Regions from separate parts of the Mesobacillus thioparans genome, predicted to be linked through region 1. Evidence: predicted binding sites of a transcription regulator. Region 1 holds the regulator's gene; each other region holds the start of a gene.
The links. The regulator Rex, encoded in region 1, represses fermentation and respiration genes when NADH is low (regulators of the CRP and FNR family bind a similar motif). The targets are predictions, from matches to a motif close to TTGTGAAATATTTCACAA.
Positions count from the first base shown of each region.

Region 1 (3,143 bases):
AAATCACCTTCGAAAGTTGCCATGTGAAACCCGAGGAATCCGATAAATTCTTTCGTGGCCTTCACTTCAACTGCATATAACCCAAAGCCGTATTCATTGAACTCGGCTAGCATATCCTGATAAAACCTCTCCGTTTCTGAGGAAGATAAGACACGAGGGAAATACTTCATCACATCCGGGTCTGCATTCATTTTGCAAAAGTGCTCTAAATCTGCGGCAGACCAATCGCGCAAAAGCAGTCGTGACGTTTCCAAATAAACCATTTGAACCTCCGATCATTTTTAAAGAGAAAATTTCACCTTAACAAGTATCTGGTATTCAGGAAATACTAAACCCGGACAACCACATTTTCATCCTGACCCTACAATTTGAACTTTCAAATCATTTACTAGTAGAATATAGAGAGTGCCTAGATAAGCAAAGCTGTCCCCGTATTTTATTTTACAGGCCAGCATATTATTACGTAAAATTTCAGAACATACATTACTGCATTATTAAGGAGTTTTTTCGATTGAAAAAAGAATACTGGTACGTCCTTATTGCCTATATTGTCATGCAGCTTTCAAGCCTTGTGGGGGTTCCAATCATTGCTTTCATCGGTGCCGCGATGGGAAAAAGCCTTGATGAAATGCAAACCCTCGCGATTCCATACTGGCTCGTGATCAGTTTTTCACTGACTCTCCTGATCATCCTGATGATTTTAAGGAAAGAACGAAACATACATGCAGATTTGCGCGAAGCATCTTCGCCGGCAAGCTCGGCGGCCTGGGCTTTCGCCGGGGTCTTTCTGGCCCTGTTCGCCCAGTCGATTGCTGGCAGCATCGAAAGCATGCTTGGAATTGAAATGGGCTCGGAGAATACACAGGAAATCATCAAGCTGATCGAAAGGTTCCCGGTCGTCATCCTCGTCAGCTCGATCATCGGTCCGATCCTGGAGGAAATCGTCTTCCGGAAGATCATCTTCGGCAGCCTGCAAAAGAAAATGAATTTCTTCTTTGCAGCCTTGATCAGTTCCGTCATCTTTGCACTGGCCCATATGGAGCCAGAGCATGTGATCCTCTACTCGGCGATGGGCTTTACCTTTGCCTTCCTGTATGTAAAAACAAAGCGGATCATCGTGCCGATCATCGCCCATGTTACAATGAATACAATGGTTGTCCTGCTTCAATCCGTATTCAGAGAAGACATAGAGAGAATGATAAGAGAAGCAGAGAAAATTCAAAGCTTTATTGGGGGATTTTAAGTCATGAAGCAATCGCCTATGTTCTCAGGCATTGTCTACATCTTGTTAGGCATCTTATTCACCTATTTCGCCATCCAGAATGTCAACGACTCAGGCTGGGGATTTTTCAGTTATTTGCTCGTCCTGCTCGCCACCTTCGACTTCGGCTCCGGCATCAGGATGATCCTGTTTCATTTCAAACTTAAACAAATGCAGAAAAAATAGCTCCTTCAAATGAAGGAGCCATTTTTTATTCTTCTGAGTCACTGTCAGTCGGATAATGCTTCAAGAAATAAATCAATGATTGCAATTCCACTGCCAGATCAATATGATGGATCCTGATAGAAGGCGGCACATTCAGCCTCGCTGGCGTGAAGTTCAGGATGCCCTTCACATTCGCCTGTACTAGTCTGTCCGTGATCGGCTGTGCCACCGCTGATGGCACCGTCAGGATCGCCACCTGGATGCCTTCCTCGACAACAACCTTATCAAGGTCATCCATGTGATAGACAGGCACATCGCCAATCTGCGTCCCTACCTTATCCTGGTCGACATCGAAGGCAATTTCAATTTTCGTATTATTATTTTTGGAAAAATTATAATTCAAAAACGCCGTTCCCAAATTACCGACACCAATCAGCGCAACCTTTGTGAGTTCATCCTGGTCGAGCGTCTTTCGGAAAAAAGTCAGCAGGTAATTCACATTATAGCCGTAACCCTTTTTACCCAAAGCCCCGAAATAGGAAAAGTCCCTTCTAATCGTAGCAGAATCCACTTTTACCGCTTCACTCAGCTCCGCGGATGATACCCTTTGCTTGCCTGAAGAATGCAAGTTCAATAAAAATCGGTAATACAGCGGCAAACGTTTTGCGGTTGCCTGCGGAATCTTCATAGCATCATTCGTCATTCTCCATCCTCCACCCGTTCGTATTTCTATTTTAGCTTCTCATCTCTCTTAAAATCGCCGTTTTTCCCGCCAGTCTTTTCCACGAGATAGGTCTTGCCGATCACCATGCCTTTGTCGACGGCCTTGCACATATCATAGACAGTCAGCGCGCATGCTGACGCTGCTGTTAACGCTTCCATTTCTACCCCTGTATTTCCTTTTGTTTTAACAGCTGCTGCGATATTTAATATATAGTCATTACCATTTTGCTCCCAATCAAACGAAAGGTCAATGCCTGTTAATGGAATCGGGTGGCACATCGGGATGATCTCGGATGTCTTCTTGGCCGCCATGATGCCAGCAACCTGCGCGACTGCCAGTACATCGCCTTTTTTTATTTTATTTTCAGTAATCCTTACATATATATCTTGATTAACGGTAATGCTTGAATGGGCGACTGCCGTACGGACCGTCTCAGGTTTTTCACTGACATCGACCATCTTCGCTCTTCCCTCTTCATTAAAATGCGTAAATTCTGCCATATTCAAGCTCCTTTCAACCAAATAATACACTATTTTCACAAACTTGTGTGTGAACTTTGTTTCTATCTTCACATATAGAGGGGAAATTTTTCATAGCTTGCTCCCTATAGCAGGCCGCACATATTGCCGAGCCCATAGGATTGGGTTACACTATCCCTAAGGCATTAGAGGTGAAAAATAATGATTCTATTACAAGTCAATCAGCTATCAAAATATTTTGCTGCTGATCTTATTTTATCGAATATCAAGTTTGAAATACAGACCAATGACCGTGTTGCATTGGTCGGCCGGAACGGTGCGGGAAAATCAACCCTGCTGAAAATCATTGCCGGTTTTGAATCCCATGATGGCGGCGAGATTATCCGCCCGAAAGGAACGACAATCGGATACCTTGCCCAGAATACAGGGCTGGAATCCGAGAAAAGCATCTGGGATGAAATGCTGGCGGTCTTTGACCATCTGCACAGCATGGAAAAAGAACTGCGCCGGCTTG
Region 1 covers NZ_CBCSFH010000024.1:5,277-8,419, reverse strand. The annotation lists gene ACNAZ4_RS23165 (GNAT family N-acetyltransferase) at 1-263, opposite strand, end outside; gene ACNAZ4_RS23160 (CPBP family intramembrane glutamic endopeptidase) at 512-1,243, shown strand; gene ACNAZ4_RS23155 (YdiK family protein) at 1,247-1,447, shown strand; gene ACNAZ4_RS23150 (redox-sensing transcriptional repressor Rex) at 1,473-2,129, opposite strand; gene moaC (cyclic pyranopterin monophosphate synthase MoaC) at 2,156-2,650, opposite strand; gene ACNAZ4_RS23140 (ABC-F family ATP-binding cassette domain-containing protein) at 2,831-3,143, shown strand, end outside.

Region 2 (3,143 bases), on a different contig from region 1:
CGACCGTTAAAACCGGAAAAGCGAAAACGATAATCACATTGGTGATCAGCGCTGTCCAGGTAAACATCGGCATTTTCATTAACTTCATGCCAGGTGCCCTCATTTTCAAGATAGTGACAATAAAGTTAATACCAGTAATTAATGTTCCTAGACCAGCGATTTGAATCGCAATCATATAGTAATTCGTCCCTACCGAAGGACTAAATTCATTTCCCGCCAGTGGGAAATAGGATGTCCATCCTGAATCAGGTGAACCACCAACAATGAAGGAAATGTTAAATAACATCGCTCCCATAAAATATAACCAGAAACTTAAAGCATTCAATCGAGGAAACGCCACATCACGAGCCCCAATTTGCAATGGGACTACAAAGTTCATTAAAGCAGTGACAAACGCCATAGCCATGAACAAAATCATGACTACTCCATGTGTTGTAAAAACCTCATTATATTCTTGGGCATTCAAAAGTGTGTTCTCAGGTATAGCCGTCTGGGCACGCATCATTATGGCATCTACTCCGCCACGGAACAACATCAGCAGAGCTGAAATGAGGTACATGATGCCGATACGTTTATGATCTACTGTTGTTAACCATTGCTGCCATAAATAACCCCACTTTTTAAAATAAGTAAGGCCTGCAAGTATTGCAATAATCGTTAAGCCGATGGCAACCATCGACGCATATATGGTTGGACTTGGGTTTGGAATAGCAAATCTCTCAAAGAACTCCATCTATCGCAACCCCTTTCTGTTATTCATTTAAAATTAACTGCAACATCATTCAGAAACACTGTATTGTTACCTGGTCCTACATATCGTCCATTTTGTCTTGATCCATTGTTTCATTCTCTTTTTCTTTTGATGTCTCTTTCATTTGGTGACCCTCTGGAGGCGGAAGGAAAGATAAATGGGTGCCTGTAAATGTCTGTTGACCAAGGTGGGCAGGTTCTAACAATTTATCAAATTTTTCTGCAGTCATTGGTTCTGCAGTTGCCTTGATTTCATCTACCCATTTTTTGTATTCTTCCTGTTCCATTGCTGTAACGTTAAACGTTTGCTCTGCGAATCCTGCACCTGTAAAACTAGCATTCCGCCCACTATATTCTCCCGGAACATCTGCAGCTAGGTTTAGCTTATTGACCATGTCTGACATAGCGTATTTTTGTCCACCTAATTGCGGAATCCAGAAACTGGAAATCGGTCCAAATGAATAAAGCCTAAATTCTATCGGCCTATTCGTTGGAATAAAAAGATAGTTCACTGTTTCAATATTCTCTTCCGGGTAACTAAAATGCCACTTCCAATTCGAAGAAGATGCATAAATGACTAACGGTTCCTGTTTTTCAAACCCCTTAGGTGTTGACTCAACTTCATATGTAGATTTGACAGTAATAACCGAAAGGAAAATGACAATTATTATTGGAACGCCAACGAATATCGATTCAATTACTTTACTGCCTTTAATATGTGGCGGTTCATAATTTTCATTTTGCTTTGATGCTCGGTACTTCACCAACATGACAATGAAAAGAACAAAAACAACAATAACAACAAATGCCATGGTCCAAATCGAAATCATGATCACATCTGCTGTTGTACGAGCTTGAGGACCTTTTGGGTCGAGGACCGTTAATGGTTCACAACCAGAAAGCATGGCGAAAACACCAAAAATTAAAGTTAAAATCAACCATTTTACCTTCATTGATTTACCCCTTTCTTAGATTAACTGAGGAAGTTAGAAGCCTATCCGATAGATTTCGAATACTATGTAAATTACATCACATACAATTTCATAGTTTTTATTCAATGCCACCAAGAAAAAGAACGCCAAGAATTTAAATATATGAGCATATATACATAAATATCCTAGTAAGCATCTATAGGTTTCTAACACGCTCATAATGTTAACATACTTTAATTGGTGGCTTTATTTTAATTTGTGACAAAATGTTGAAGGTTTTATTTTACAAAATGATAAATAGTCGATTTGGCTGACCTGTTTATGTTAACTACCCGTTAATTGAGAATTGTTTCCTAAAGAGGGTAACTGTTTAAAGAAAATCGTTCAAACAATAGGGGTATGGGAACACTCCTCCACTCCCATTCCGCTTCTGAAACATAAAAAGATCGCTAAACAGCGATCTTTTTATGTTTTTCATTATTATAAATTTTCAGGAAACACCCTGGCAAACAGTCGAAATGCCCACGTAACTAAGTTCTATTATCGTTGGTTTTATAAACCTCATAAATCTTTTCCGATTCTTGACCTTATTGGAATAGCATCAGGTTCACACCGTCAGCCACTCAGGCTTATATTTCAATATAGAAACTATTTATCATGGTCATTTGAACCTAACTTTCTTTCCAATTCTATTAATTCCTTATCTGATTTCTTCTTAAATAAATAGATAACACCTATAGCCAATAAAGACAAAACAGAATACACAATTATTGTTGGCATAAGCTCAATCAAGTTCAAACCTAATACAAATTGCATGTCCATCACTCCCAGTTTATATTCTTATCAAAATTTACGCTAACTCTCTTATAACCTGTCTATTTTTTCGGTACCAAATAAACAATCCTGCAGGAAGGGCATTATCAGCAGCAATAGAGACCCAAACAGCGGGTAGGCCATATCCCAACTTCCACGCAAAAATATAGACTCCAAGTGTTCTGATCACCCAAATCCCAATAATTGTAACGATCATTGGAAATGTACTGTTCCCCGATGCCTGGACAGCTGAAGTATCAACAAGGACTGAAGCAAGGAATGGCTGGGAAAACATATCGATCAATAAAACAATCAGCAATAAATGCAGGACCGTCTGATCGGTTGTAAACAACATGCCAATCCATGGGCTGCACGCAGCGAGTATCGCCGTAATCAGCGTCATGGAAACAGCAGATTGGATATAGCTCCATTTTCGGTATTCCTTTGCATCCTCCAGGTTGTTTTCGCCAATCGCCTGCCCGATCAAGGTGCTGGCGGCGATGGCAAACCCTCCGCCAATCGTGTAGGCAAAAGTCGTCAGTGTGCCTGCAATGTTATGGGTAGCATAAACCTCGATACCCATCCGGACAATCAGGCCGAAATAAACGACCTGACCCAGACGCATGGACAGCCGTTCCAAAGTGGCCG
Region 2 covers NZ_CBCSFH010000002.1:417,233-420,375, forward strand. The annotation lists gene qoxB (cytochrome aa3 quinol oxidase subunit I) at 1-733, opposite strand, end outside; gene qoxA (cytochrome aa3 quinol oxidase subunit II) at 810-1,703, opposite strand; gene ACNAZ4_RS06590 (hypothetical protein) at 2,331-2,498, opposite strand; gene ACNAZ4_RS06595 (MATE family efflux transporter) at 2,533-3,143, opposite strand, start outside.
Region 2: qoxA (cytochrome aa3 quinol oxidase subunit II) is a predicted target of Rex. The motif match lies at 1,768-1,785, and genes of this name have one in related genera.

Region 3 (3,143 bases), on a different contig from region 1:
GCTTCAAAGGCGATATCGGTCGGCGCTTCCACACCCCCGATGCAAGTACCGTACATCACCGCAACGGGCAGCACGGAAGAAATCCGGCTCGAGCTATTACAAGGTTCGGACGATTGGAAGATCACCCAGAGTGAAAACCTGGTGTTTGCAGGAATGGGCAAAAAAGAAGACATGAAGGATGTCAGTGATAAGCTCGTCCTTGTCGAGCGGGGCACGTTGACTTTTACCGAAAAAGCGAGGAATGCCTTCGAAGCTGGCGCGATCGGGGTCATTATTTACAACAATACGGACGGGACGTTCTTTGGCAACCTCGAAGAAACCCTGCCGATTCCAGTTGCTGCTATCAGCAAAAAGGCTGGATTGGCTTTGAAAAAGCAGCTCAAAAACAACACGATGCTGATCCGCGTCCATTTAATAGAAGAAAAAGACATCCTTGCAGACTTCAGTTCCCGCGGCCCGGTGACTGTTACCTGGGAAATCAAGCCGGACATTGTCGCTCCAGGAGTCGCAATCAACAGCACGATTCCCGGAGGCTACCTGCCGCTTCAGGGCACGAGCATGGCAGCGCCGCATATTGCCGGTGCGGCTGCCCTCATCAAGCAAGCACACCCGGATTGGACTCCTGCTGAAATCAAGGCGGCAATCATGAACACCGCCAAGGAAATTCAGGACCGGAAAGGAAAACCATACCGGACATTCGAGCAGGGAGCAGGCCGAATCCAGACAGAAGCTGCCATCGAGACTGAAAGCCTGGTCATTCCCGGATCGCTGCAATTTGGGAAATTTCAGCTGGCAGATAATATGCACCGGCATGGCGCCCGATTGAAAGTGAGAAATACCGGCTCCGACACAAAGTCCTACTCCTTCTCGATTCCGAAAAAGCAGCAAGGGATTGCATGGGAGCTGCCTTTGAGCTTTACGCTCAAACCAGGTGAATGTAAGGATGTCGAAGTGGCGATGAAGGTTTCCCCGGAGATGCTTGCTGACAAAATCAATGACGGCAGCCTGGTGATAGAGGATGGGAAAAATAAGATCCGTATCCCCTATCTGTATGTCCTCGAAGAACCGGATTACCCACGGGTGATGGGCTTCGGCTTCGCTCCAGCCGACTCAGGAGCGGCTTTCCGCTATGAAGTGTATCTCCCTGGTGGAGCCGACGAGTTTGGAATTGCGCTTTTCGATCCGGACCAATTCCGGTTCATCGGTTTTCTCGATTGGGGGAGGAAGCTGAAAAAAGGGATGGTAGAAAAGGAAATACCGCTTGAAAATCTGCCGGAGGACGGGGTGTACCTGGCAAAGGTATTCGCGAAGAAAGCGGGGCGCGAAAGCATGATTGAAACGATGATCTATATCGACAAAGCATCTATGAATAACAGGGCCGGAAAAAGGTAAATCCTTTCTCCGGCCCTGCTTTTTTCTGTTATAATAATATAATACTGAAATAGGGTTGATGGTATATATTCACAGTGAAAACTTTGTGAATTTTTTCACCCCAATGGATTGACATTGACATTTGCCTATTGTATGCTTACAAAGGGCATAAAATGATAAGGTTTTCAATGTTGATATGCAAGCTTTTTTTATGTGAAAATATTGTTTTTTAAATAATATTTTTCACTCCCCTGATTGTCCATTCTCTATAGTGAGGATGCGTTTTTTATGCGCCGAAACAACCGCCACCCTTTACAAGCGATGGCACTCATGTCCGCTATACTATCTCAATTGGTAGGCTCCATTTTAATTGGCATATTTTCCGGAAGATGGCTGGACCGTACCCTTGGTACAGAGCCACTTTTCTTAATATTCGGATTGCTGATCGGATTGGCGGCAGGTGTGTATGCCATGCTCCGCCTCATCCAACACTTCTTTTCGGGAGACTAGCCATCTATGGAAATCAAGGACTTGTTTACTCGCCAGCGCAAATACATATTCACTCTGTTGTCACTATATGTACTCGGGTACGGCTTTACAAGCTATCAATCTGTTTTTGCCGGGTTGATCTTTGGTACAAGCCTGAGCCTTTTTAATTTATGGCTGCTAGCGAGGAAAATGAACAACTTTGGTGATTCGGTGGTGCAGGGGAAGAAGGTACGCTCGCTCGGTTCGATGTCGAGACTGGCAACTGGAGCGCTTGCCGTGATCGTCGCGATGAAATATCCGGATCGCATAAACCTTGTATTCACGATTTTGGGATTAATGACAGCTTATCTTGTCATTATGATAGATTTTTTTGTCCAGTCTTTTCAATCACGTAAATAGCGGGGAAGAGAGGTGAATTAACTAATGCATCATGAAGCTCCTTTAGTTCCATTTTTAGGACTTTATTTTAACCTGGCAAACATGCTGATGATCACAATAGCAAGTGCTATCGTCTTCATCATTGCAGTACTTTCCACTCGAAGGCTTGCGATGAAACCGACAGGGATCCAGAACTTCATGGAATGGATTATGGATTTCGTGAAAGGAATCATCAACAGTACGATGGACTGGAAGGACGGGGGAAGATTTCATGTACTTGGCATAACATTGCTGATGTATGTGTTTGTAGCCAATATGCTGGGTCTGCCGTTCTCTGTCGTTGTCGACAATCAATTATGGTGGAAATCACCGACAGCTGATCCGGTCATCACACTGACTCTTGCAGTCATGGTGGTAGGACTTTCCCATTATTATGGCGTCAAGCTTAAAGGGACTGCCGAATACGGTAAGGAATTTTTCAAGCCGTTTTGGTTCATGTTCCCGATCAAGATCATTGAAGAGTTCGCGAATACGCTCACTCTTGGTCTTCGTCTTTACGGTAACATTTACGCAGGTGAGATTCTTTTGGGTCTGCTTGCAGCCGGCCTCGCGACTGATACAATGACTACTTTGGCCGCAGCGGTTCCAATGCTTATATGGCAAGGATTCTCGGTATTCGTCGGGGCAATCCAGGCGTTTATCTTCACTATGTTAACGATGGTTTATCTCTCTCATAAAGTGAGCCATGACCATTAATATATACCCTGTTCATTTATTGGACAAAACTTTAAAAAACATTTTTTCATACATTAAAGGAGGAACTTTATAATGGGTTTATTAGCAGCAGCAATCGCAATTGGTTTAGCAGCACTAGGTGCAGGTATTGGTAACGGTTTGATCGTATC
Region 3 covers NZ_CBCSFH010000003.1:127,116-130,258, reverse strand. The annotation lists gene ACNAZ4_RS07745 (S8 family serine peptidase) at 1-1,392, shown strand, start outside; gene ACNAZ4_RS07740 (AtpZ/AtpI family protein) at 1,660-1,881, shown strand; gene ACNAZ4_RS07735 (ATP synthase subunit I) at 1,888-2,259, shown strand; gene atpB (F0F1 ATP synthase subunit A) at 2,284-2,994, shown strand; gene atpE (F0F1 ATP synthase subunit C) at 3,067-3,143, shown strand, end outside.
Region 3: ACNAZ4_RS07740 (AtpZ/AtpI family protein) is a predicted target of Rex. The motif match lies at 1,476-1,493, and genes of this name have one in related genera.

Region 4 (3,143 bases), on a different contig from region 1:
GATGATGTCATCGAAGATATTCTTGGTATGACGATCATCACTTCCGGTGCTAAAGGTGACACCTTCTATCAGTTCAAGGATGGAATCCATTTATCGCAAGTAAACGTCGAAGGTATGCAGCATTGTTTCGATGTTATTCGTGATCATGTCAATAAAGGAGTTGGCGTGAGATTCCTCCTTGAAAAACTGGGTATTATACGTGAAGAATCGATTGCTTTTGGGGATGGAATGAATGATAAGGAAATGCTGGCCTATGCCGGAGAAGGCTTTGCGATGGGAAATGCACATCCTGACCTGTTTCAGCATGCTAAGCATGAAACCACATCAGTCACCAACTCGGGAATATATAATGGTTTAAAATCACTTGGGTTGATCGAATAAGACCAACAAAAAGGAACCTCAAATATCGAGGTTCCTTTTTGTTTACCTAATCGCCCTTTTCTTCGCGCTTGCTTTTGAGAATTGGTCTTCGGGCTGTTCAGCTTGCTTTTTGATCGCGTCTTTATAGCTCATCCAATAAATCAACGCAACAAACACCCCACCGCCTACTGCATTGCCTAAGTATACCGGGACAAAGTTGGTGAAGTATTCACCCCAGCTAAAATGTCCTGCGAAAATCGCTGCAGGGATGACGAACATGTTTGCCACAACGTGCTGGAATCCGATTGCGACGAAGCCCATGATAGGGAACCAGATTGCCAGAACTTTTCCGGTCATGTCAGATGCACCATACGATAGCCAAACTGCCAAACCAACAAGCCAGTTACAGCCAATCCCTGAAAAAAATGCTGCCCAAAAGCCATCGTCGAGTTTTGCCCCTGCTACAGCGACCGTTTTTTCAAGATAAGGACCGGTCTCGGTCAAACCAACGATATGGCCAAAAAAATAGGCTACAAACAGAGCACCTACAAAGTTACTTAAAGTAATCCAGAACCAATTTTTCAATAGCTTATTCACTGTTACTTTTTTCGCGAGACTGGCCATCGAAATGGCTGTCATATTCCCCGTAAGCAGTTCTCCTCCGGCAAGAAGGATCAAGATCAGTCCTAAAGGGAAAACCGAGGCACCCAGGAATGTTCCGAAGGTCCCCCATTCATGCGGCAAGTTCGCGATCACCCTGATGTCCAAAAGATAGCCGATGGCGATAAAAGCTCCACCAAGAAAACCTAGTGCAAGCATATTCTTCATGGGCATGGCAGCCTTGTATGTGCCAGAGTCAATAGTCACTTGTGCGATTTCCTGGGGTTTACGAAATGCCAATTTATTTTCCTCCTGTCCTTAGTTGCATTCATCTCTATGTGAATTGAACATTTCATTAATGGATTAATTCCCTTTTGGCCAGCAAAAAAACAGTGATATATAATTTTTTGACATTTTTCATAAACAAACATATCATATTGATATATCAAATTGATATATATTTAAAAAGGAGAGTTGAACATGTCAATTGAACATTCCATCCTTGCAGTCATCAGTTTCCGTCCAAGTACCGGTTATGATATTAAATCCGAATTTGAGCATAAAGCAGCCGGCCTATTCTGGGGCATGAGTTACGGCAGTCTTTATCCCAAGCTAAAAAAACTTGAAGAACAGGGTTTCATCACTACCATTGAATCGGAGACAGACGGCCGCAGGAAAAAGCTTTATGAGCTTACAGGGAAAGGCTGGACTGAATTGGAAAGCTGGCTTTCCAGAAAGCCTGAACCTCCTGCCATTAAGGATGAGTTATTCATAAAGATGGCTGCCTGGCATGATGAGATGGATCAAAGCATCCTTGCACAGCATCTAAAAGAAAGAGCCAGAGATTCACAGGAAATATTAAATTTCGTTAAAGAATGGAAACAGAATAATACCTCATATATTAACAGTGTGGGAATGCTGGCAATGAGATATGCCGAGTTGAAACTAGAGGCTGAGCTAACTTGGATAAAAGAATCGCTGACCTCCCTGGAGAATGATGAGCTGCCTGCGGGTCAGGATCCAAAGAACTTAGGCGTAAAACAAAGGGAAAGACGAAAAAATGCATTGAAAAACGAACTTTAGGAGGCAGGGAAAATGGATGCTGGCATCTTCAAACCACTGAAGAATAAAGCTTATCGCTCACTTTTTGGGGCACAGGTATTTTCTGATTTGGGAAACTGGCTGGATTTTATCGCAATACAGGTCATTGTTGCCTATCATTGGGGACTTGGTGAAGCAGCTATTGCTTCTGTCATCATTATCATGGGAATTCCATGGGTGATCATCGGTCCGCTTGCCAGCGTTTTTGTTGACAGACTTCCTCAGAAGACGCTGATGATTACATGCTTATTGTTTAGAGTCCTGTTTGTAGCAGGTATGTTTTTCGCGCCAAATCTTTATGTCATGCTGCTGTTTGTATTTCTTAAGGCAACGGTCGCTGCCCTGTATGACCCTGCTAGACAGAGCGCAATCAGGCATACGGTCTCTGAGGAAGAATTGCCCGAGGCTGTGACCTTAAGTCAGCTCTCAGTCAATACAATGAAAATTGTTGGTCCTGCGCTTGGTGGCGGATTGATTGCCCTTTACGGGGTCAGGAGTCCCTTTGTTTTTGAAGCTGTAGGCTTTCTGATCGCGGTTGTGATATTAATGTCCTTGCCAAAAATCGAAACGGAATCTTCTTCCAAAAAACAACAGGGGAATTCTTATCTGGAAGATCTTACAGAAGGAATCAAACACATCTTCTCTGCCAGGATTCTAAAGGCGGCAATCATTCTCTCCTCCATTGCTTTCTTCATTATTTTTCTTTATGATGGTTTGTTTGTCTTTGTTGCACAGAATCTTGGTTTTGGCGAAGAGGAATTCGGTTTGCTCGTCAGTTCTGTTGGCTTTGGCAGCGTAGTCGGAGCACTTCTTCTCGGACGATTTACAAGCTGGAAAACAAAGCCTATTCATCTAATGGCTTCAGCATCTGTAATGAGTGGCATCTTGATCCTTTTTATCGGTTTGGGTGTATATGGGCTATTTGAACTTCCTAAGTTTTTATGGTTGGCAGGTGCTTTCCTATTGGGAATCATGGCGTCTGCAGAGGCGGTTCCTTATGGATATGTTCTTCAGTCGGAAACGCCCAAGAATATCATGGGCAGGGTTTCATCAGCAGCCGCTTCCCTGCAGACATTCTCGAT
Region 4 covers NZ_CBCSFH010000012.1:13,245-16,387, forward strand. The annotation lists gene ACNAZ4_RS17655 (HAD family hydrolase) at 1-381, shown strand, start outside; gene ACNAZ4_RS17660 (formate/nitrite transporter family protein) at 424-1,260, opposite strand; gene ACNAZ4_RS17665 (PadR family transcriptional regulator) at 1,441-2,043, shown strand; gene ACNAZ4_RS17670 (MFS transporter) at 2,056-3,143, shown strand, end outside.
Region 4: ACNAZ4_RS17660 (formate/nitrite transporter family protein) is a predicted target of Rex. The motif match lies at 1,366-1,383, and genes of this name have one in related genera.